DNA from 3 places in the Terribacillus sp. JSM ZJ617 genome. Region 1 is predicted to be linked to each of the others. Evidence: riboswitches for the same ligand, from Rfam matches in the RefSeq annotation. Region 1 holds a riboswitch; each other region holds the start of a gene.

Evidence for each region. Region 1 has a riboswitch for thiamine pyrophosphate ahead of tenA (thiaminase II). Riboswitches for the same ligand answer to the same signal wherever they lie in the genome.
Region 2: linked by a shared signal. The riboswitch ahead of thiT (energy-coupled thiamine transporter ThiT) and the one ahead of tenA (thiaminase II) in region 1 are both predicted to bind thiamine pyrophosphate.
Region 3: linked by a shared signal. The riboswitch ahead of ACH6C1_RS15015 (thiamine phosphate synthase) and the one ahead of tenA (thiaminase II) in region 1 are both predicted to bind thiamine pyrophosphate.

Annotation. Positions count from the first base shown of each region.
Region 1 covers NZ_JBISEQ010000004.1:91,553-99,613, reverse strand. The annotation lists gene ACH6C1_RS14005 (secondary thiamine-phosphate synthase enzyme YjbQ) at 1-290, shown strand, start outside; gene ACH6C1_RS14000 (EAL domain-containing protein) at 287-1,321, shown strand; gene ACH6C1_RS13995 (MCP four helix bundle domain-containing protein) at 1,524-2,114, shown strand; gene ACH6C1_RS13990 (methyl-accepting chemotaxis protein) at 2,111-3,235, shown strand; gene ACH6C1_RS13985 (transcriptional regulator SplA domain-containing protein) at 3,424-3,669, shown strand; gene splB (spore photoproduct lyase) at 3,662-4,690, shown strand; TPP riboswitch at 4,751-4,851, shown strand; gene tenA (thiaminase II) at 4,967-5,665, shown strand; gene thiD (bifunctional hydroxymethylpyrimidine kinase/phosphomethylpyrimidine kinase) at 5,658-6,494, shown strand; gene thiM (hydroxyethylthiazole kinase) at 6,481-7,278, shown strand; gene ACH6C1_RS13960 (YckD family protein) at 7,318-7,641, opposite strand; gene thiE (thiamine phosphate synthase) at 7,817-8,061, shown strand, end outside.
Region 2 covers NZ_JBISEQ010000002.1:3,902-11,962, reverse strand. The annotation lists gene ACH6C1_RS06290 (YwpF family protein) at 52-462, opposite strand; gene ACH6C1_RS06285 (dihydrolipoyl dehydrogenase family protein) at 610-1,959, shown strand; gene ACH6C1_RS06280 (class I SAM-dependent methyltransferase) at 1,992-2,486, opposite strand; gene ACH6C1_RS06275 (hypothetical protein) at 2,625-2,981, opposite strand; gene ACH6C1_RS06270 (YflT domain-containing protein) at 3,175-3,525, shown strand; gene thiT (energy-coupled thiamine transporter ThiT) at 3,560-4,126, opposite strand; TPP riboswitch at 4,209-4,308, opposite strand; gene ACH6C1_RS06260 (peptide MFS transporter) at 4,518-5,891, shown strand; gene ACH6C1_RS06255 (response regulator transcription factor) at 5,933-6,541, opposite strand; gene ACH6C1_RS06250 (sensor histidine kinase) at 6,516-7,661, opposite strand; gene ACH6C1_RS06245 (ABC transporter permease) at 7,666-8,061, opposite strand, start outside.
Region 3 covers NZ_JBISEQ010000004.1:285,224-293,284, forward strand. The annotation lists gene ACH6C1_RS14995 (ThiF family adenylyltransferase) at 1-702, opposite strand, end outside; gene ACH6C1_RS15000 (thiazole synthase) at 702-1,466, opposite strand; gene thiS (sulfur carrier protein ThiS) at 1,470-1,673, opposite strand; gene thiO (glycine oxidase ThiO) at 1,670-2,788, opposite strand; gene ACH6C1_RS15015 (thiamine phosphate synthase) at 2,772-3,389, opposite strand; TPP riboswitch at 3,490-3,601, opposite strand; gene ACH6C1_RS15020 (SDR family oxidoreductase) at 3,712-4,494, opposite strand; gene ACH6C1_RS15025 (SDR family NAD(P)-dependent oxidoreductase) at 4,520-5,272, opposite strand; gene ACH6C1_RS15030 (MarR family winged helix-turn-helix transcriptional regulator) at 5,473-5,904, shown strand; gene ACH6C1_RS15035 (alpha/beta hydrolase) at 5,997-6,941, shown strand; gene ACH6C1_RS15040 (NUDIX hydrolase) at 6,971-7,444, opposite strand; gene ACH6C1_RS15045 (serine hydrolase domain-containing protein) at 7,441-8,061, opposite strand, start outside.

The DNA of each region.
Region 1 (8,061 bases):
CGACGGCGGGCATTACCGTTAATGAAAATGCTGATCCCGATGTAAAGCGGGATTTTCTTCGCAGGCTCAGGGAGATATATCCTTGGGAACAAGAACAGGATTTGCATGCGGAGGGAAATACGGCAGCACATTTGAAAACGAGTACCGTCGGACATGCTCAGACAGTGTTAATCTCTGAGGGTGAGCTCGTATTAGGAACATGGCAAGGTATTTACTTTTGTGAGTTTGATGGACCGAGAACAAGAAAATATGCAGTCCAAGTACTATCATCCGGAAAGGAAGGGGTATGATGGAACAGCTTTCTGTATGTGCCATGTGCGGGACAGTCCTTGATATACCGGAGAAGGGTGAATTGCTGATGCGTTCACCAGAATCATTCAGGAATTCATCATCAGAAAATCCGCCTCGGCAAGAAGATACATATACGATTCTCCAATATTTCAGCTTACAGCAATTAGAGCAGATGCTCCTGTCCTTGCGCAGTCAAAGTATACCGGGTGTAAGGTGTACCGTCGCCAAGAAAGTAACTAATAGCTATCCGATGGTATCTGTCGAGGAGCTGCTCCAACGTGTTCAATTTCCGCATTTCACAGACATTATTCACAAGGGAGCATTCCAGTCTTTCCTGCAGCCGATCGTTTCCATGAAGAATGAGGAAATATTCGGGTTCGAGCATTTGCTGCGGGCAGATAAACGGGAAGTCTCACCAGCTGCACTATTTAATTTCGCAGCAGAAGCAGGACTTACTTCTATGCTCGACCAGCGAGCGAGGAAGACTGCAGTCAGAAAAAGGGCACAGGAAGCTATTCCCGATGGGGTAAAAAGCTTCATCAATTTCCTGCCATCAACCATTTATAATCCTGACTTCTGTCTAAGGCAGACATTCCATACAGTCGAACAATATGGAGTGGATCCGAAAGACCTTGTTTTTGAAGTAGTTGAGACAGAGAAATTGGATGACGTTGCTCGCTTGAAGCGTATCTTTAAACGGTACAAGCAAGAAGGAATGAAGGTTGCCCTGGATGATGTAGGAGCAGGCTATTCCACGCTTGAACTGCTTAAAGAATTGGAGCCCGATTTTGTCAAGATTGACAGAGCATACATATCTTACTGCGACAGCGATACGCAGAAACAGGAATTTCTATATAAAGTAATGGACGTTGCCCGCCTCCTTGGCACACAGGTGCTGGCAGAAGGTATTGAAAGGCAAGAGGAGCTTTCTTTCTGTAAACAAATTGGAATGGATTTAGCCCAAGGCTACTTTATCGGGAAACCGAGCACCGAAGCTGTATCAGAAGACGTGCTGTTTCCTACTAGATAATAGATTCGTCAGAACCACCCTGTTATCAATCGGAATGTATACGATTGATAGCGGGGTTTTTAAACTTTATTAGAGAAATCGATCGAAATATTTTACATTTTCTTAAAAATAACTTCAAGTTCTGGAAAGCCTGCCGATATATTGAAAGTCATTATACGGTGGGAAATAGCTGTGTAATAGCTATCATCAGGGGGATACTGGAATGAAATTATTGAAAAATGTAAAAATCAGGACAAAAATGCTTATTTTAATCTTGGTTGGTGCTATTGCACTGGGGATTGTAGGAACGTCTGGGATAATGTATACCAGGGATATGGCAAAGGATGCCGAAATGATGTACAAGGAGAAGCTTCTCCCTAACTTGTCTATAAGTCAGATTCGAGTGAATAATAGATCGAACGATGCGTTTGTATTGGAATTAATGCTTAACAAGGACTCTGCGAGAAATGACGAGTTAAGTGAAATGCTTTCACAGTCCAGTGCTCAAGTAGAGGAAGAACTAGAAAAACTGGAAAACAGCGGTATGTCAGCAAGAGGAAAAGAAATCTTAGAATCTTATAATAAAGAACGCAATAAATTAAATGACATTAGGAACCGAGTGCTGAAATTTGCATTGGTAAATCAAAATGAGGATGCATACAATCTTTTTGTAGAAGAACAGATTCCGCAGCGTACAGTAGTAAATGATATTCTGCAAGAACTGCAGGACCAGAATACGAAGGAAGCAGAACAAACTTATGTGCAGGCAACTGAGGACGTAAGACTAGCTACCATAGTCTTATCTAGCGCATAGGTGTAGCCTTAATACTGCTTATTACAATAGGAATCCTTATATCGAAGCTTATCGTCTCTCCAGTGAAAGAGATGCGTATTTTATTGGGCAAGGCGGCAGATGGAGATTTCAGTTCGGATGGCACGTATCAATCCAAGGATGAGATGGGCGCACTGACAGCTTCTTATAATGCTATGGCAGATGGCATGCGGTCTATTATCCGAGTTGTGAATGATACATCTCAGCAAGTGGCTGCATCTGCAGAAGAACTGAGTGCAAGTGCGGAACAAAGCAGTTCTTCATCTGAACATGTAGCCAAAACGATTCAGGAGCTGGCAGAGGGTTCAGTCCAGCAGCTTGAGCTAGTTACAACTGCTACAGGGACAATGGGCAGTATGGGGCAGCATACGAGCAAGCTGGCTTCAAACGCCCAAAATGTAGAAGAAGCAGTGCAGAAGACATCTGAACTATCTGTCCAGGGAGGACATGCAATCAAGGATGTGAATGAACAGATGGAAACTATCACTTCCCATGTGCAGGAGCTTTCTGCGTCGATCGACAGTTTGAACAAACGATCTCGGGAAATCAGTGATATTACGAGCGTTATCACGGATATCTCCGCACAGACCAATCTTCTTGCGCTGAATGCCACTATCGAGGCAGCACAGGCTGGAGAGCATGGAAAGGGATTTGCGGTAGTCGCGGATGAGGTGCGCAAGTTAGCTGAGGAAACGAAGGGAGCAGCAGGACAAATTGCTGCTTTGGTTGACTTTATCCACCAGGATACGACTAAAACAATCGATCTGATGCAGCATGCAGCGGATGAAGTACAAGCTGGTACACGAGTTGTCGATCAAGCGGGCGGTTCTTTCCTTCAGATTGAAACTGCGGTAGCAGGTTTGGTGGATGAATTCAAAGAGGTGAGAGTTGCTCTGGAAGGTATGATTGCTGGTACAGATTCAGTCAATATGTCACTTGGGGATGTGAACGAGGTCGCAGAAGAAGGAGCAGCTTCGACCGAAAGTGTGTCAGCTGCAACAGAACAGCAGCTGGCTGCCATGCAGGAAATTGCGGCATCATCCAGTTCTCTTGCATTTATGGCAGAGGAGCTTCAAACCGCTATTGCTCGTTTCCGTGTGTAAGTTAATTGGTTAGCAGATAGTAACCAATAAAGGATAAGATTAATAATAGAAAAACATATATCATCCATTTCATATGAACCCTCCTCTAAGAAGTAGACGGATACTTCCTGGAAAAGGGTTCACTTTTTTACATTGTTTGTAACCGAATTGTGCATACTAGTCGCAGTATGTACAAAGGAGGCAATGTAATGGATGCTTTTCAAGCAGGAGAAATCGTCTATGTAATTATCCGCAACCCCCATGCACAGGGAGTAGCCAATATACAAGAGGCTGCGGTCGTCCATAACCCGGAAAAGCCAGGGGAACTGGCTCTGTTTGTGTATGAAACCTATTATCCGCTCAATGATGAGGTGGCGGTTTATCAGGATCTCGGAGAGGCGGAAGAAGCATATGTATCCGCTTTTGGTTTAGCCGATGGAGGCTATTATGGTTAAGCCATTTGTACCGCAGCTTGTGTATATAGAGCCTAGGGCATTAGAGTATCCGCTCGGCGTGAAGCTGCGGAATAAATTCAGGGACATGGGTGTAGAAATACGCGAGACAACTTCCCATAATCAGGTTCGGAACCTGCCTGGTGATAATGATTTCCAGAAGTACCGTACTGCCAAATCAACGCTTGTCGTCGGCGTTCGGAAAACACTGAAATTCGATACATCGAAACCATCAGCAGAATACGCTATCCCATTTGCGACAGGCTGCATGGGGCATTGCCATTATTGTTACCTGCAAACGACGATGGGATCCAAACCTTATATCCGTACGTATGTGAATACGGATGAAATATTTGATGCGGCAGAGCAGTACATGCAGGAAAGAGCCCCGGAAGAAACACGGTTTGAGGCTTCCTGTACGTCAGATATCGTTGGTATCGACCATCTGACGCATACGCTGAAACATGCAATTGAATATTTCGGTCGGTCCAAGCACGGACAACTGCGATTTGTAACGAAATTCGCCCATGTGGATCATTTGCTGGACGCTGACCATCAAGGACGAACACGATTCCGCTTCAGCATCAATGATGATTATGTGATCAAATATTTTGAGCCAGGGACTTCCCGTTTGAAGGATCGAATCGAAGCTGCGGTGAAAGTAGCCGAGGCCGGTTATCCGCTTGGATTCATCGTCGCTCCGATTTATTTGCATGACGGCTGGCAGAAGGGCTATCCGGAAATGCTCGAGCATCTGGAAGCAGCCCTGCCTGAACATGCCAAAAAGAATCTGACATTCGAATTGATCCAGCATCGATTCACGAAGCCGGCAAAGCGCGTTATCGAGAAAAATTATCCGATGTCGAAGCTTGAGCTGGATGAAAGCAAACGGAAATATAAATGGGGGCGCTATGGTATCGGAAAATACGTCTACCAAAATGAGGAGCAAGAAGAAATAAAGGATGTCATAGGAAGCACAATCTATAAAATGTTCCCGCAATCCAGGATTGAATATTTCACTTGATTCATCGGTTGACAATCGCATCTGTGCATGTGATAGTTAAGAGGACAATTGAATTTCGAGGAAGTCCACTAGGGGTGCCATTTGGCTGAGATAAGAGTGATCTTTATCCCTTTGAACCTGATCTGGTTAACACCAGCGTAGGGAAGTGGAGCCGGATTCGTGTATTTTCTGCACACTTGACTATACGAGTCGCTCCATACTTCTGGAGCGGCTTTTTTATATGGCCGGCGCCATTCACCCTTCCGACGGGGCTTTCTCCAATAGGAGGAGAAAAACATGTTTTCTGCACAATTGAGAGAAGAAGCAAACCCGGTATTCGAAGCAATCTATGCACATCCTTTCGTAGAAGGAGTTGCGAATGGATATGTGCCGCGTGAGGCATTGATCCATTATGTGAAAGCTGACTATGAGTATTTGACAGCATTTGCCCGTATTTACGGTTTGGCAGTCAGTAAATGCGAAACCCGAGAAGAGATGGAATTTTATCAGTCCCAAATTCATTTTGTCCTGCACAGCGAGATTCATCCGCATAACGTCTTCTGCAAGGCAGCAGGTGTGCAATACGAGGATCTGCAGCGGATGACACCACCGCCTGCTGCTGACCATTATATTTCACACATGATGAGCAGTGCCGTACAAGGAGATATAGGGGAGCTGATGGCGGCACTGCTTCCTTGCCCATGGACGTATCAAGCGCTGGCGGCACATATTATCGAAACAAAGGCACCTGACGAATCCAATCCATTCCAGGAGTGGATTCAGTTTTATGCCAGCAGGGAAGACGGTATGCCGGATGTGACGTCAGAACTTAGCAAGCGACTGGACAAGTGGGCCGAGACAGCGGGAACGGCTGCAAAGGAACGTGCACGGAAAGCTTTTCTTAAGAGCTGTATGCTGGAGTATAATTTTTGGGAGATGGCAGCCACACAGCAAGACTGGATGATCCCATTGAAAGGGGCGTCCATTCATGCCTGATATAAGGAGCGCTTTGACAATTGCAGGAACAGACCCTTCGGGAGGGGCTGGAATCCAGGCTGACTTGAAAACTTTCCAGGAGCTTGAAGTATACGGAATGAGCGTTGTCACCTCCCTCGTTGCCCAAAATACGACAGGAGTACAGGCAGTGCATCATGTTCCAGTAGAATTTCTTGAACAGCAGCTGGAATCAATCTTCTCTGATATCACCCCATCTGCTGTAAAAACGGGGATGATTGCATCAGAAGAGATGATGCGCTGCGTCGCTGCCGTTTTGATTAAATCAAAGACTGCCTATGTTATGGATCCTGTCATGTATGCTAAAAGCGGACATGCACTCATGGGAGAGGATTCCAGAGATGCATTGAAGAAACATCTTGTTCCACTCGCTGCCCTGATTACACCGAATATACCGGAAGCAGAGGAACTCACGGGTATTCGTATCGAAGATGAAAATAGCATAAAAACCGCAGCGAAAATGATTGTCCAGGAATATGGGGCTAAAGCTGTCCTGATGAAAGGCGGTCATATGGAAGGAGCATCTGCGTCAGACTGGCTCTATGACGGAAATAGCTTCACAGCCTACACAGCAGAACGTATACAGACGAAGCACACGCACGGGACGGGATGCACGTATTCTGCAGCGATAACCGCAGAACTGGCTAAAGGGAAATCTCTGCAAGAAGCAGTTCGGATCGGTAAGGATTTTGTGACAGATGCGATTTCGTATTCGCTTCAGCTTGGAAAAGGGAATGGTCCGACAAATCATTGGGGGTACCGTCTGCAAGGTGTGCCAGTTCAGGAGGAACAGCATAATGAAGTATACTGATGTGATAAAGCAAGTCCGGGAGAGAAACCCATTGATTCACTGCATTACCAATCAGGTTGTCATTAACTTTACGGCGAATGGTTTGATCGCACTCGGAGCTTCTCCTGTGATGGCATCAGCAAAGGAAGAAGCCGCGCAGATGGTCCAGCATGCACAGGCGCTGCTATTGAATATCGGCACACTTGCCGCAGCGGATGTGGAAGCAATGATCCTAGCCGGAAAAGAAGCGAATAGGCTCGGAATACCAGTGATTTTCGATCCCGTCGGAATAGGTGCCACAGCGTACAGAACAGAAACGGCCCGCCGCATATTGGCGGAGGTGGATGTCACTGTTATTCGCGGTAATGCAGGTGAAATATCCGTCCTAGGCGGAACATCTGTCAAAGTGAAAGGTGTAGATGGATCCGATGATGGTATTTCACCAAGAATTGTGCAGCAGCTGGCCAGGGAATTGGATGCTATTGTGATTGCAACCGGTAAAATAGATATCCTTTCAGATGGGAACCATACGTATAGTGTAGCTAATGGGCATGAGATGCTAAGTAAAATAACAGGGTCTGGCTGCTTGCTCGGTGCCGTTATAGCGGCATGTGCAGGAGCAGCTGACAACGTACTGAAAGCTTGCATCGGTGCTCTTGCCTTTTATGGTATTGCAGCAGAGAAAGCGGCTATGACAGTAAACGCTCCAGGCAGCTTTCAGGTTGCTTTTCTTGATCAGCTTTATTTGTTAGGAGATCAGGTGATTGATTCGGAGAAGGTGGAACAATTCGAAGTGAAAACATAAAGGAACAATCAGCAGCGCATGGCTGCTGATTGTTGGATATCACTTTTCTGGATGAGGATGAGGGCCATGCCTGTGCGGTTTCGGAATGAAACCATCCTGCTCTAATTGTTTAAACCTTTGATCCAAATGCTTCTCGATTTGATCTGCTTTCTCTTCTGAGAAAACACCATATTCAACGTACTTCTCAATGATTTGTTTTTCCTGCTCTAATGCCTGTTTTTGCAAAGCTGCTATTTCTTGCTTCTGCTCTTCTGTCAGTACATCAGCGACAGCTTTGTCAGCCGCAAAACCGGCAGCTGGATTGGATATGACCAATCCGAAGCATAGAGCGATTACTACAGCCCCGGCTTTTATCCATTTCAATTTTATCATCTCCTTGTTCAAAGCTTGGGCTTACTTTACGCAGTTTTGGGATTGCTATCCATCTTCCACACTTTTTCCTAATTTAGGAGAAAGGGATTTTTGACCTGAGGAATGGGAACATGTTCAACACATAATGGGGATGTGGAATGTCTTAATTGGAAAAGGAGTAATACACATGAAAGAAGAATTGGAGCTATATTTCATCATGGGCAGTCAAAACTGCCAGGATAAGGACCCGGAGGACATACTGGAACAGGCGCTTGAAGCTGGAATTACCATGTTCCAGTTACGTGAAAAAGGGGAAGGGGCTAGGACTGGACAGGAGAAGAGACAGCTGGCTGAACGACTTCAGGCAAGGTGTCGGGCACATAGCGTTCCTTTCATTGTTAATGACGATGTGGATCTTGCGATTGCGATTGG
Region 2 (8,061 bases), on a different contig from region 1:
TATTCTATTATAGCAGGCATGATAGAGAATAGCTCGCATTTTCAAGCGCGCTTACTCTATCGAACCGGCTCCGCTTGTCAATATCTCTTCCTCTTCCATTCCTTCTTCCCTCATTCTTTTAATAGAAGCGAGCAGTTCCATTTTTTCTTCCCTCGCAAGCGTGCCCTTCATGATTACATTTCCTTCTTCACCTAAATCATTCACTTCCTGTACTTGGACAAGGAACATAGCTGGACGGTTTTCTGGTTTCGTAATTCGGACCTGGGCAAGCAGTACTTTACGGTTTTCAGACAATACTTGTACGCTTTTTAAATCATTTTTCCCCAGTACCGCTTCCAGCACCCATTCGTTATCCTCTTCCTTATTGATGATTAAACCTTCGGACAGTTTCATTTCTTTTTCTTTTAAATTTCCTTGTTCTGTCGTATATAGAGTAAGCTCTACCAGTTTGAATGTTTTCACAGATACCTCTCCTTTTAACATGTCCAATTATGTCTTTTTCTCTATCTTATCAGAACTTTTCCAATCCGTATGTATTGTCTGCAACGGATGTTTTCTATACGTAGGGCCAGGGTACAGAATTAGGATATTGCCAGGAAGGATGATACTATGCATAAACTGGATTTGATTGTAATAGGATCTGGCGTTAGTGGCCACAGCACGGCTTCAGCAGCCCGAAAAAAGGGCTGGACTGTGGCCGTTATTGATGATAAGCCATTTGGCGGTACATGTCCTCAATGGGGATGTGATCCGAAGAAAGTGCTGATAGAAACTGTCAGAATCCAGGATGCTTTTGATCGGATGAAGAATTATGGTTTGACTGGAAATGCACAGCTCGATTGGAGCAAGCTTCGCGAACACAAGGAGACGTTCACGGAACCTATTCCTAAAATGACAGTCGAGGAATTCAAAAATGACGGCATTGAGGTGTACCAAGGACACGCACAATTCATCGATGACCATACTGTACAGGTCAACGGAGAGAAACTGCAGGCTTCTTATATTCTAATTGCTTCGGGAGCTTCCCCTGCCAGACTTCCCGTAGATGGATTTGAACATCTGGTTTCAAGCGATGCTTTTTTCGAACTTCATGAGCTTCCCCAGGAATTGGTGCTGATCGGTGGAGGATATATCAGTTTTGAATTCGCACATATTGCTGCGCGCTTCAATAGAAAAGTAACACTCATTCAACGCGGGGAACGTCCATTGAAAGGATTCGACGAAGATGTCGTCAACCATTTGGTCGATTACAGCAAAAAGCTCGGTATCGATATCAGGACCAATACCGAACTGGAATCTGTTGAAAAACAAGGAAACAAATTCATCGTTTCCGTGCGTTCCGGAAACCAAACGAAAAAGATATCTGCTGATATTGTAATTCACGGCGCTGGCCGAACACCGAATGTGCTAGAAATGGGATTAGATCAGACTTCCATTTCCTATAGCAAGAAAGGAATCAAAGTGGATAAAAATCAGCAGAGTATATCTGCACCGCATATTTACGCTGCAGGTGATTGTGCAGATGATGGTAAGCTGCCGCTTACACCGTTGGCTTCAGAAGCTGGTAGCCGTGTTATTCATCACATGCTGGAAGGGAAACAACAAGATGAATTCAATCATGTTCAACCTTCCATTGTTTATACGATACCCGGAATTGCTTCAGTTGGCATTTCAGCTGACGAGGCGGCAAAAGCTCAGGACAAATATACTGTCATCAAACAAGATTTGAGCTCTTTCTTTACAAACAAGATAACGAGGCTGGAGGAAGGATTCAGCAAGATCATTTTGGACAAGGAAAAACAGGTTATCGTCGGTGCACATATATATGCTGCCCATGCTCAACACTTGATTAATGTTTTCACTTTGGCAATTGAAATGGAAGCACCTGTACAAATGCTGCAATCCTTGCTTTGGGCTTATCCGACTGCAGAGAGCGATATCCCAAGCATGCTTCAATAACAAATAGAAAACCGCCACATTTGGCGGTTTTCTCATGCTTTATAAGCTTTCACATAATATACTTCTTCATTTAAGTCCCCTTTAGATACTTCAAACCCTGCCTTCTTCAATTTGTCTGCAAGCAGATCTGCGCTGTGATCTCTACTGTAGCCGAGCGCTATCATGATACCTTTTTCAATAGTCACTCTGTACATTTCCGCCGCTGCCTGCTCTGGTTCATCTAAGCTATCCAGCACGAATGCTGCAAGTCCACGTTGAAAGGAAGCGTCGGGGAAATTAAGAAGCCTGTCTAATCCACTCGGCATCCGGTCGATATTCGTTAGTGTCTCTTCTTCTGCACGAAGTGCTAACTCTTCCAATAAATTTTCATCTTTCTCAAGAGCTGTAACGCGATCCTTTGTTTTATGAGCAATAGGAATAACCAAATTACCATTACCAGCACCGAAAACTATCACTTTTTCTCCGCCCTCAATTTCCAATAGCTCTAGCACTTCTGCTGCGGAAACTTCTGTTGTCTTATTCACCATATGACTCTCTCCTTTTGAATCAATTAGTTCTGTATTGCCCTTCCAATACAAAGCTAAACGTATCTCCCCTATGCTCTCACGGATTAACATTTTCTATCCTTCATTCAAAAAGGACAGCTGATACATCCAGCTGTCCTTTCAACACGTATATTTATCTGTTTGAACTTTTCGGTCAATAAAAGCACATAGATCCCCTATTTTAGGAAAACGTTCAAATTCCATATTAGCAGGATTTTCTGCATCAATCAGCGGGATCTCCCAATAACGCAGCAAGTCATGATAACTTTTCAAAAAAAGTTTGCGATTCCCATTGAATATCTTATACAGATCGGAATCTGTCGTTTTAAAAGCATACTCAGGAAGTAGCTTCTCTGTATGCTTGTCCACATATTTAACGACAGTCAAGTATATTTCGTATTCGATACCTTTCATTTTGGCAACCTGACATAAGCATCTTTTAGTCTTAAACTGGTCCAAATCAATGATATCTGCCATATTGTTTCCTCCTCACCAGGACTGGAAACTTCGATTTTCTCTTTAGTTTATCACAACATACAGCGTCTGTAAGCCGAATTTCAGATAATAGACATACTATATTGATTGTTTGTAATTAATATTGTTGGTTTTATTTTCTAGCCAGCGGGTAGACATTTAGTACATCAAATTAGCTAAAAAAGGAGAATTCAACTTGAAACCATATTTAAAAGAGTACACGAACGATGAAAAGCTGCAAGAAGACATTCAACTTTTAAGCACAAAAGGCGTAAACAAAGATAACATCTATGTATTGTCACATGATGATGACAGAACAAAACGTGTATCCAGTAAAGTGGATGCCAATACGATTGGGTTATCCGAGATGGGTGCTAAAAGTGCTGTTGGTAGCATGTTCAGTAAACAAGGCGATGAACTTCGTGCAAAATTGAAAGAAATCGGTTTTTCCCAAGAAGAAGCCGAGGATTTTGAAGAGGATCTTGATGAAGGTAAAATCTTTTTGATTGTAACTGGAACAGATAACGTCGAAGGCTTGCTTATCTAAATGAAAAGGCACTGTCATGAGACAGCGCCTTTTCTTATTTTTTCGGTAAGATAAGTTTTGGCTGAGCCAAAACGAGAATGAGAATAACTATAATGCTGGCTACAAAGCTTGGCAGCAGGTAAGAGCCATTGTATATGAGCGAGTAAGCCCAAACAGTTTGTCCTGGTGCAGCTGCAGATCCGAAGAAGACCATTCCACCTACAAAATGTGCTGCAAATCGACCTATACTGCCAATCAATGTTCCGATGATCAACATTCCTACAAGCTTTGTGCGGTTATTTTCTTTTGCAGCCTTACGAGCGGATCCAGCTGTGACAGCAGCCAGCCCAACTAAAGTGAAGGCTAGAGGATAATCCATAAAACCCTGGACAACATGTATTATATAAGGACCGGTAACTAATTGCAGCAGTCCGACTACTAATCCTGTTGTAAGTCCGCCTTTCCATCCCCACCGAAACGCCATTAAGAAAATTGGGACCATCTGCAAGGAGATACTCCCTCCCTGCGCCCATGCTTTAAATGAAAATAAATCCAATACGAATGCAAGTGCGGCGAATATCGCCACCTCTACTAAAAATAAAACCCTGCTTCTTGATTGCATATTTTTCTCCCCTAATAAAGAATGCAACAAAAAAACAATGCTGCAGTGGGATTCTTCCGATGGCCCAATGTGCATTGTTTCCCCATCAAAGAAGCTACATCCCTACGCGAGTGCTAACTCACAGGTTCGAAGGGTCTGGACATACGTCCATCTCAGCCGAAATGGCTCCCCCTGCAGGCTTTTTTGTACCGTTTTGTTTTCTGTTGTCCATCTATTATATAGAAAAATGACAGCGTTAGCAATAATTAATAATATTTCCTATAAGTGAAATATTACCCAAGTGCTAATTTTAGCAATTTTATTACTTTTACTTCATCTAACGAAATTGTTTGAATTCGAGAAAAACTATGACGTATAATGGACAATGTTCTTTAAAAAGGGAGGATTTAAAATGGATACACCAGCTACAATCCCACAAGGGAAGAAGCATCCAAAGGGATTGTATCTTCTCTTCTTCACCGAAATGTGGGAAAGATATAGCTACTATGGTATGCGTGCAGTTTTAATGCTTTATTTAACTGCTGCAGCAATTAGCGGCGGATTGGGCATGAATACGCAGCAAGCTGCATTAATTTATGGTTTGTACACAGGAATTATATACTTTACGCCAATTATTGGCGGTTACTTGACTGACAAGTATATCGGCCTACGTACCGCTATCACTATTGGTGGCGTAACAATGGCGATCGGAGATTTCACAATATTCCTATTCAACAATCAGTGGGGATTATATATCGGTATGTTGTTCCTAATAATTGGTAACGGCTTTTTCAAACCGAATATCTCAACACATGTTGGTGAGTTGTATCATCCGATGGATAAACGTAAAGATGCTGCATTTACCATCTTCTACATGGGTATCAACATCGGTGCATTCTTCTCTCCTCTAATTGCAGGATTCCTTGCTGAGGATCTATTCCACACAACTGATGCTGCTGGAATTGAACACTTTGGCTTCAAATGGGCATTCTTGGCATCTTCTATTGGTATGGTTATCGGTCAGTTGATCTTTAGCTTGTTAGGTAAGCGTTATTTAGGTGATATTGGCACAAAACCTGCGCGTACTAATATAGCTGCGGGAAGCGTTCCTGCAAAAATGACAGCTGCTGATAAGAAGCGGACAGGTGCAGTACTGATTCTAGCTGTATTCATCATCTTCTTCTGGGCTGGCTTTGAACAAGCTGGTACTTCCTTAACACTATATACGAGAGATTTTATTGATCGAAGTATTGGCGGTTATACGATACCTGTATCCTGGTTCCAATCTGTGAACCCATTGTTCATTGTCATCCTTGCACCAATCGTTTCTGCAATCTGGTTGAAATTAAGTAAATCAAAACGCGGAGATTTCCGTACAACGACAAAAATGTCCATGGGTATGATTCTATTGGGATTAGGGTTTATGATTTTAGTACCAGCAGTGCTTTATACAGGTAGTGACGAAGGGAATATCGTTCACAGAGCTAATATTCTATTCATCGTCTTCACTTATCTGTTCCATACGTTAGGCGAACTATGTCTGTCACCCGTTGGGCTATCGATGGTAAGTCGAGTAGCACCGGTGAAAATCGCTTCTCTATTGATGGGTGTCTGGATGGCCGCAACTGGTATTGCCAGCCTTATCGCTGGACAGCTTGCTGCATTGACAGAATCACTTGGTTATGTGGAGATATTCAGTGTAATCGGTGCAGCAGCGATTGTAGTAGGTATCATCCTGCTAGCAGTCTCCAAAAAACTGCAATCTATGTTGGATGCGCGTGATTAATCCAAAAAACACAGTTCCTTCACTCCAAGGAACTGTGTTTTTTATATGTATTCCTTTTCTTTCGCTATATAGACTGCTTGGGATCGATTTTGCGCTCCAAGTTTATCCAGTAGTTCCGAGAAATAGTTCCGGACAGTTCCTGGTGATAAAAATAGTTCCGCTGCAATTTGCTTTGTGGAGAACCCTTTTTCAGCAAGGTGGAGAATTTCCTTTTCACGTTCACTTAATGGGTTATCGATGCCTTGTACGAATTGATAAGTTATCTCTGGACTAATTACCGCGCGTCCATGATACACAATATCTCTTACAGCATGTGCAAGCTGATCACTAGGTGTATCTTTCAGCAAATACCCCTCAACCTTCAGCTTCATAGCTTCCTTTACATAAGCAGCCGTAGAAAAGGTCGTCAGCATCAAAACCTTCTCTATGCGACTGTTTTGCCGCAATTGTTTGACCACTTCCAAGCCATTAAATTTTGGCATTTCAATATCGAGGATTAATAAATCGAAAGTTTGCGTTTCAAGTGCTTGCAAGACTTCCTCACCATTGGCAGCTTGATTAGTGACAACGAAATCATCCTCTAAATCGAGCATCGCAGCCATGGCACCTCGAAGCATATTCTGGTCATCCGCCAATAGCATACGAATCATTACTGTTTCCTCCTTCGGTTTGCATAGGAACTTTTACTATCATGTGCAAGCCGCCATTTGGCCGCTCATGAAAATGGGCTTCCCCCTTCATTAAGCTGACACGTTTTCTAATTCCAGCCAAGCCGTTTCCTTCTTCTGCGAGCGTATTATTATAGCCGCCATTGTCCTCTACCTGTAAATGCAGAACGTTTTTAGTTTGTATGACCCGGATTTTACAGAACGTGGCGTTACTATGACGTATGACATTGGTGACAGCTTCTTTGAGAATATAGGCAAGCATGGTTTCCTTTGAACTGTCTTCTATTGAAGATAGTTGTTGTTCCGATTCAGAAGCAATACCAGCTTCTTTTAATCTAAGCTGCGCTGCCTCGTACTCTTCCTGCAAGGAAACAAGACGCATATCGCTGACAATTTCACGCATTTCCTGAAGCAAGGATCGAGACAACTGCTGGATATCATGCAATTCTTGTTCTGCCCTCCCCGGGTTCTGGAATAATAGTTTTTTTGAGATGTCACTTTTTACTGAGATTGTGGATAGCGTTTGTCCTACCGTATCATGCAAGTCACGTGCAATCCTATCCCGCTCACGCTCCTTGATCAATTCTTCCACTTGCTTTTTTGTGTCAGTAAGCTCCTCATTGACTGCTTCCCATTTGCGGTACCACTTTTCTTGAACTTTCCAAACTGCTGGTGTAATGAGACTAATCAGGATACCAGGAGAAATAAATCCCCAGGTCCAATCGTGAATCCCATATATATCCGTGAAAAGCATGATGCCTGTTACTGCATTAACTGTCATATATCCAATCCAAAATTTTGCTGGACTTTTCAGTACATAAAGCATATTAATCGCATACAAAAGCAAGTAGAAAAAAGTCTGTTCAATAAAAAAAACTAAATATGCAACTAGTATAGTTAAGATGATTGCTGAAGAAAAAGTCCTTTCCGGCCGCCAATAGATCTCCCTATAACAAAAAAAGATGATAATCATTACTAAGAGAGGGAACCAGAATCGAAAACCTTGCTCTCCAATCAAATATAATAATGTGAAATAATAATAGGCAAGCCAAAGATGAGGTATATAGCCATCTTCTTCCGGAAACAGTCGGAATCTCTTCACGTAGTCAGCTCCTTTGCCTGTACTGCAAAATTATCGCTCCTATAAATAATACCAAAAAATAACAGGTGAGGATTATGATATTGAAAAGTTCAATACCCTCTCCTGAGGCTATATTCCGCGCACCCAATGCAAACAAGTATGATGGCAGCCACTCTCCAATCATTTGTACCCAGTCTGGAAATGTTTGCAGAGGCATCCAGAGACCACCTAAAATAGCTAGTCCCAACACTACTATATTAGCTGTCACAGATGCTGTCTCAACCTTTTTCGTCTGAGCAATTAAGATTCCGATTGTTAGAAATAGAATTGAACCAGCCAGCAGCCATATACTTGTTATTATCCATTCTTCCAAAGGACGATTGAATTGTTTCCATGCATTTATAATTAAGAAAAACAACGA
Region 3 (8,061 bases), 190 kb from region 1:
ATTGCGAAGGTTTTTCACGTCCACTCTCGTATATTCCCCTGTCCAAATATCAAATGCACATAGTTCTGCCTTTACTTCCTGACCGCATAAGATTCGTAATGCTTGTGTCACTTGCATCGCCGCCACCCATTGGACAATCGGGCTGATGATTCCTGCCGTATCACATGTTTCGCTTTGCTGCGGAAGCTGTTCCAGGAGACAGTGAAGACATGGAGTATCTTTATTGGCAAGTACTGGGTAGGTTATCCCGTAGCTGCCCACACATGCACCATATAAGTACGGAATACCGTGCTTCAATGCTGCATCATTGACGATTAAACGTGTCTCGAAATTATCGGTAGCATCCACTATTACATCAGCACCTTCAATCAAGTGCTCGATATTATGGTAATCAACATTTTCAATTACGGTATGCAGCGTCACTTGCTGATTGATTGCCTGTAGTCGCTCCTTTGCTGCAGAAGCTTTCGGCAAATAGGCAGCAGCATCTTGCTCTGTATACAGCTGCTGGCGCTGGAGATTATGGAATTCAACATAATCCCGATCAATAAGCATCAGTTCTCCAATACCAGCACGCACAAGCATCTCTGCAGAAGCAGAGCCTAATGCCCCCATCCCAATTAAGACAATTTTACCGTTTTCCACCTGTGCCTGCCCATCCTTGCCGATGAACAGCTCCTGTTTCCGATAACGATCCTTCATCAGGTAAACAAACCTTCATTCGGGCTGCTAGCTACTGCGTAATTTTTTTCGGGAATTCTTCCTGCTTCAAAACCTAAACGACCTGCTTCAATAGCCAGCTTCATCGCATATGCCATTCGAACAGGGTCTGCAGCTCCGGACACAGCTGTATTCAACAAGACACCATCCGCCCCGAGCTCCATTGCATACACAGCATCTTTTGGCGAACCAATACCAGCATCAACAATGACCGGTACACTGCTCTGTTCAATGATCATACGCAGGTTGAAAGGATTGATGATACCTTTTCCCGAACCAATTGGCGATGCACCTGGCATAATCGCATGTACTCCCAGATTCACGAGCCGCTTGGCCAAGACAACATCATCCGACGTGTAAGGCAGGACAATGAAGCCCTCTTCCAACAGCATTTCAGATGCCCGCAGTGTCTCTATTGGATCAGGAAGCAATGTCCGGTCACAGCCAATCACTTCCACCTTCACCATATCGCATAACCCCGAAGCTTTAGCCAGTTTGGCAATACGAACAGCCTCTTCTGCTGTCTTTGCCCCTGCTGTATTCGGAAGTAAAGAGTACTTTTCCAGATCCAGCTGTTCCAGGAAATTTGGCTGGGATGGCTCAAAGATATCCATCCGCCTCACAGCAAATGTCAGTATCTCTGCCTTCGAAATATCGACTGCCTTTTCCTGCACCTCAAATGACGGGTATTTGCCTGTTCCCAATAATAAGCGGGAAGCAAAAGTCTTCTCTGCAATCTGTAACATTCTTCATCCTCCTCCTACAAAATGAATCAGCTCGACTTTATCGCCATTTCTAATCGGCTGCTCTGCATACGAAGCTTTATTAATGATCTCTTTGTTCAGTTCGACAATCACAATCCTTTTCTCCAGGGAAAGTGATGCTAACAGCTGAGCTATAGTCTTGATATCAGCGGATAATTCCTGCCGCCTGCCATTCAGCTGAATATTCACATCAATACCTCCTCGCCAGTGTTCAATCTATCGACACGAAATGCTTCCTTCCATTCTTCCAGAACTTCATTGCTGCTTATCAAATCACAAATCATCTTGCCCGTAGCTGGGGCAAGCAGAATGCCATTGCGCTGATGGCCAGCAGCGATATACAAGCCCTTCATTTCTGGATGCTCACCAATCAGCGGCTTGCCATCGTATGTCTGAGGTCTGAGACCTGCCCAGCTTCTGAGGAACGGCATTTTATCAACCACTGGCAGCATCTTTCTCGCTTTCTCCATGATAGTCTGTAATCCGCCAAGCGTGGGCTCGGTGCTCCAATCATTCTTGACCTTTGTTGCACCTATGATCAGCTCATTGTTGTTACGCGGAACAATATAATGCTGATCATGGAATAAACTGCATGTAAGAGGAGTTTGAGTATTCGTAACAGCAATGCACTCACCCTTCACTGGAAAAATCGGCGTCCCCAACCCAGAACGCTGGAGCAAAGCATTACTCCAAACTCCGCTGGCAATCACCACACGATGTGCTTGCCATTCTCCTTTGGAAGTCCGTAACCGATAATGAGCAGATTCCTTCACAATCTCATCGACCCTGGTATAAGCGTTAATCCGGGCACCTAGCATACGGGCAGCTGTATGGAATCCTCTGCAGGCAATTGCAGGTGTGACATGCACATCTTCTGCCATATGAAGAGCGCCAGAAACTGCTTCTGACAGACCAGGTACTTTCTTTGACACAGTTGCACGATCCAGCCATGTTACTCCTTCCAACGAAGAGAACGGAGAGTTCGTTGTTTCTTCTTCTGTAAAAACAAGCTGTAATAAACCACCTGGGCGACGTTCCATGTCTATCCCTGTCAGAGAGCGAATATCCTCTTCTGCCTGTTCATAGAGCCTTTGACTAGTACGGGCAAAGGGATAAAGCGAAGCACCGAATTCCTTATATTCTGAATGGGCACCTAGCATACCAGCTGCTGCTTGCGTCGAGCCTGATCCGACTTGGCCTGCTTCCAGCAAATCGACTTGATGGCCTGCTTTCGCTAAATAATAAGCGATTGCACTGCCGATGATACCTCCTCCAACAATTGCTACTTCAGTGGATCTCTTCAAGACGCAGACACTCCTCCCTTAATTTCTTCACGGCATCAAGCGGGTTTGCAGCAGAAAAGATACTACTCATAACAGCAACCCCTTCTAATTCAAACGCTTTCAATGAAGCCAATCGCTCCACTTCAATTCCTCCTATTGCGTATAACGGAATGTGGGTATTCTGACGGATATACCTTAAATTGGCTAATGGCTGCGGTGATTTCCCCTTCTTACTGGCTGTCGGAAAACAATGCCCATACAGCGCGTATGCCGCCCCGACAGACTCCGCCTGTACTGCTTCTTCAAACGAATGGACAGGCGCACCAATCCGCAAATCAGGATACAGCTTTTTCAATTCTTCCAGTGGAAGGCCATGACCTGGTATATGCACTTGCTTCAAGCCAAGCAGCAAAGCTATATCCATTCGGTCATTAAGCCAAAGCTTATGCGCTGGCAGCCCTTCGTCCAATAGCTCCTTACAAAGCTGATACACTTTACCAGCAGGCTTACGTTTCTCCCTGATCTGCACATGATCGACATAAGGGTGTATCTCCATCAAGATACGTATTAAATCTGCTGCTTCATATGCATCATCAGTTACTGCCATCAATTTGATTGCCATCACCTCCTGGATACGAACAGGCCGGACATACAAAAAACACCACTCCCCAAAGGAAAGTGGTGTGAAACTTGCGAATGGATACATACAAAAGAGCATGTAAACCCGAGTGTCTACACTTTCCTACGCAGGTCCGAACCTGTTCAGGTTTTGAGGGTTTAAAGAGTCACTACTCTTCATCTCAGCCCTTATGAAGGGATCCCCTAGTGTGAAAACTTATTGAACTTACCCACATCGTAACATAAATAGCATTTTATGCAAGATTCTGATTACAAAAAAGAAAAGGCCATCTGGTTTTATACAGATGGTCTTTTCAGCGCCTGACTCAGTACTTATAAGATTGTCCGCCATCAATTGGTACAACAGTAGCATTGATGAAGTTTGCTTGATCGGAAAGAAGGAATGCAACAAGATAACCGACTTCCTCCGGCTTACCAAAGCGTTTCATTGGGTTGACGCTGACGAATTCCTTGCCCGCTTCTTCCCAGTTATCTCCGCCAAGCTGACGAAGGGATCCTTCAACCATTGGCGTCATGATGGCACCTGGAGCAATGGCTTTGATGCTCACACCGAATTGTCCGTATTCGATACCGGAGTTTTTCGTAAGACCTACTACACCATGCTTACTTGCTGCATAACCGGACTGGTTGCCGATTCCGCGGATACCACCTACAGAAGCTGTATTTACTACAGAACCATAGCCCTGCTCCTTCATTACTTTCAATACGTGGCGCATGCCGTAGAATACGCCATTCAAGTTGATGTTCACAACGCGGTCGAATTCGTCTACAGGATACTCTTCTGTCAGATTTTGCGTTCCTTCCACACCAGCGTTGTTAAAGAAACTATCGATCTTACCAAATTGATCAATTGTTTGTTTTACATACGCCTCAACTTCCGGCTCATTTGCACAGTTTGCCACAATCGTAAGAACCTCTGCCTCTGGTGCTGCAGCCAATATTTCCTGCTTCGTTTTTTCCATACCTTTTTCACTTAAATCAACAAGAGAAAGCTTTGCACCTTCTTTTGCTACTTGCAAAGCTGCTGCGCGTCCTAATCCAGAACCCCCACCTGTAATCAATACTACTTTATCTTCAAAACGTTTCATGAAAATCTCTCCTTTTCTGATTCTGTCAAATTGCAGTAAATCCGCCATCAATCGGCACTACTACACCATTTATATATGGTGCTTTACCAGTCAATAGGAACGCGACAAGCTCTGCCACTTCCTCCGGCTGGCCAAGACGCTTCTGAGGAATCGGTTCTGTCGCATTCTTGAATGCAGCTGGATTCTTCTCTTTATATTCTCGAACCATTGGCGTTTCTGTCGTACCTGGAGCAATTGCATTTACCACAATGCCTTGCTCGGCATACTCAGCAGCCAACGTCTTCGTAATCCCAACCATTGCATGCTTCGTAGCTGAATATGTACCAACTGTGGCTTGTCCCACGACACCTGCTGTGGATGACGTGTTGACAATTCGCCCGCCGCCATTAGCAAGCATAACTTCCAATACATATTTCAACCCGTAAAGGGCGCCGTTTAGATTAATTCCTAATACCATATCGATCTGCTCAATCGTATTATCCACGAATTTTACACCAGGACCAGAAATACCAGCATTATTATAGAACATGTCGATAGTTCCAAATGCCTCTACCGTTTTATCTACATAATGTTTTACTTCTTCTGCCTTGCTTACATCCGCTTTGACGAAAATAGCTTTTGACCCTTTTTCTTCTATTAAGCGAACCGTCTCTTTACCGGCTGCCTCAGACACGTCAACGATGCTGATTGCGATACCTTCTTCTGCTAGTCGCAATGCTGCAGCTTGTCCAAGACCGCTGCCGCCTCCTGTGATGACCGCTACTTTCTGCCCATACATAAGCAAAGCTCCCTTCAATATGTGTAAATAGGTTAATTTACCTACTCCATATGTAAGAGCTTACACCTCTATCATAGATATCGCAAGAGATAACTCTTCAAATAATTTTCACTTTTTCATTTGACATTCAAATTCAGTTCCCTTATATTTATATTGTGCAAAATATAATTTTGGAAAATTGATTGGAGGGACACTTAATCTTGGAAAAGGATTACTACCTAGAAGATCATCTTTGCTTTTCCTTATACGCTAGCTCACGTGCAATTCTCAGGATGTACCAGCCGCTGCTGAAAAAGCTGGATATTACATACCCGCAATATCTCGTCTTGCAGGCATTATGGGAAATGGAGAAACAGACAATCAAACAGCTTGGAGAGAAGCTGGATCTGGATACTGGTACGCTGACACCTCTGCTAAAACGGATGGAAGCGAAGCAGCTTATTCACCGACAGCGTTCCAAAGAGGACGAGCGAGTTGTCTATGTCACCCTGACCAATCAAGGTGAGGCATTGAAACAAGAAGCAACATGTATCCCCCTTGCACTCGTATCTTCCAGTGGCATGTCTTCTGAAGAAATGGATGAGCTGAATAGATTAGTGAAGAAACTCACAACGAATTTACAGAAAAGATAGGATGTTGGATAAATGATTATCCGACTTTCTTTTCCCCTTTTATATTTTGCACAATATTATTTCACAAAATATATATGAATGGAGAATCTGCTATGACAAAAATTAAACCTGTACTAGAAACGGAAGCACAAAAATTCATCGAGGCAACAGCGAATCCGCCGTACTTATTTGATCTTGGACCAAAGGATGGCCGAAAAGCAGTCGATGATGTTCAGTCTGGTGAAATTGATAAACCAGAGGCGGAGATAAAAGATATTACAATTTCTGGCGGCCCATCTGGTGAGGTTTCTATTCGTATCGTAAAACCGAAGCAAATCAATCGGAAACTGCCAGTCATCCTATACTCTCACGGCGCTGGCTGGGTATTTGGAAATGCACATACACACGACCGTTTAATTCGTACACTTGCAGTCGGCTCTGAATCTATTGTTGTTTTCCCAAACTACAGTCTATCACCGGAAGCAAGATACCCTGTAGCGATTGAAGAAATATACGCTGCTCTGGAATGGATAGCTGAAAAAGGTACCGAATACGGGATGGATACCACAAATATTACTGCAGCAGGAGATAGTGTCGGGGGTAATATGACAGCTGCTATAACATTAATGGCCAAGGAAAGAAAAGGACCTAAAATCAGTAAACAGCTGCTCTTCTATCCTGTCACGGATGCCAATTTCGACACAGAATCATATCATCAGTTTGCTGAAGGTTACTTCTTGCGCCGCGATGGTATGCAATGGTTCTGGAATCAATATACGACTGATGAACAGCAACGCAATGAGATTACAGCTTCCCCACTTCGAGCAACTATCGAAGACCTAAAAGACCTGCCAAAAGCACTTATTATTACAGCGGAAGCAGATGTACTCCGCGACGAAGGCGAAGCATACGCTCGGAAGCTTCAGAAAGCTGGTGTAGATGTTACGGCTGTCCGTTTCCAGGGTATTATCCACGACTTTGTCATGCTGAATGACCTAGCACATACAGAGGCTGCCAAGGGCGCCTTGCTACTGGCCAATGCTTGGTTAAAAGCCTAAATTAAAAACGCACCGTTCAGGTGCGTTTTTTATACTTCCTTATGAATGATATGCTCCGGTATGGAAGGTATCCGCTCCAGTTTCTCTTGCAAAAATGCTGGCCTTAACGGCATTTCTGCGATTCTTTCCAGGGGAATCCATTCATAATGAAACTCCCCTCCTTCAGGAGATATGACTTCATCCGTTCCGTAAAGCCTATTTTCAACATCCTGTATCAAATAAATAAAGCTGTATTCATGATAGAGGCTCTCTCGATAGTTAAAGAAATTCTCCACTGACCATAACAGTCTCTCGACCTTGGCGCGAATGCCAAGTTCCTCCTCGAATTCCCTTTCCACAGCCTGTCCTGAATCTTCTCCTAACTGAATACGTCCGCCAATTAGTGTCCAGAACGGATCTTTCTTGTTTCTATGCAGCAGCACATGACTATCTTTTACAATAATGCCTGCCGTCCGGCAATTCAGCATCTGTTCACCTAAATCGATGGTCAAGTCCTGAGTCATTTGCTTCTTTCCTCCGATTCTTCGATTGCTTGAACAATGTAATACGGGCCAGCTCCGTGGTTTGAAGGTACCACTATCTTTCTTCCTGTCTCTGGATAATAAGCAGAATGGAAACTCACGCCCGGATCAAAGCCGACAACATAATACTTATTGATTTTTTCCTCCACTTTTTTTATCCATATCCCATATCCGTATGATGTTTCCTCATCAACCTGGACATGCGGCTTCAGCAACACCCCGGTAAGTTCTTCGTTCAGGAGTTTATACTGAGTCAGTGCATCCCAGAAATGCACCATATCAGTAACACTCACATACACCCCGCCATCTGCGCCGCCCCTTACTGGTAACGCATAAATATTGGAACGATACTCATCGTCTTCCTTGATATAACCAATTGCTGTATTCCCTGGCAGTTTATCAAATGTAAAATATCCGGCCTCTGTCATTCCAGCGGGTTCAAAGATATGCGTTTGGACAAAAACAGTAAATGGTTCTTTAGCAATTTCTTCCACCACTAATCCCAACACGATGAAAGCAGCATTGTTATAATGGAACCGTTCACCAGGTAAAAACATCATCTTCTTATCTTCGAACAATGGCAGAAAATCCGCACCCGA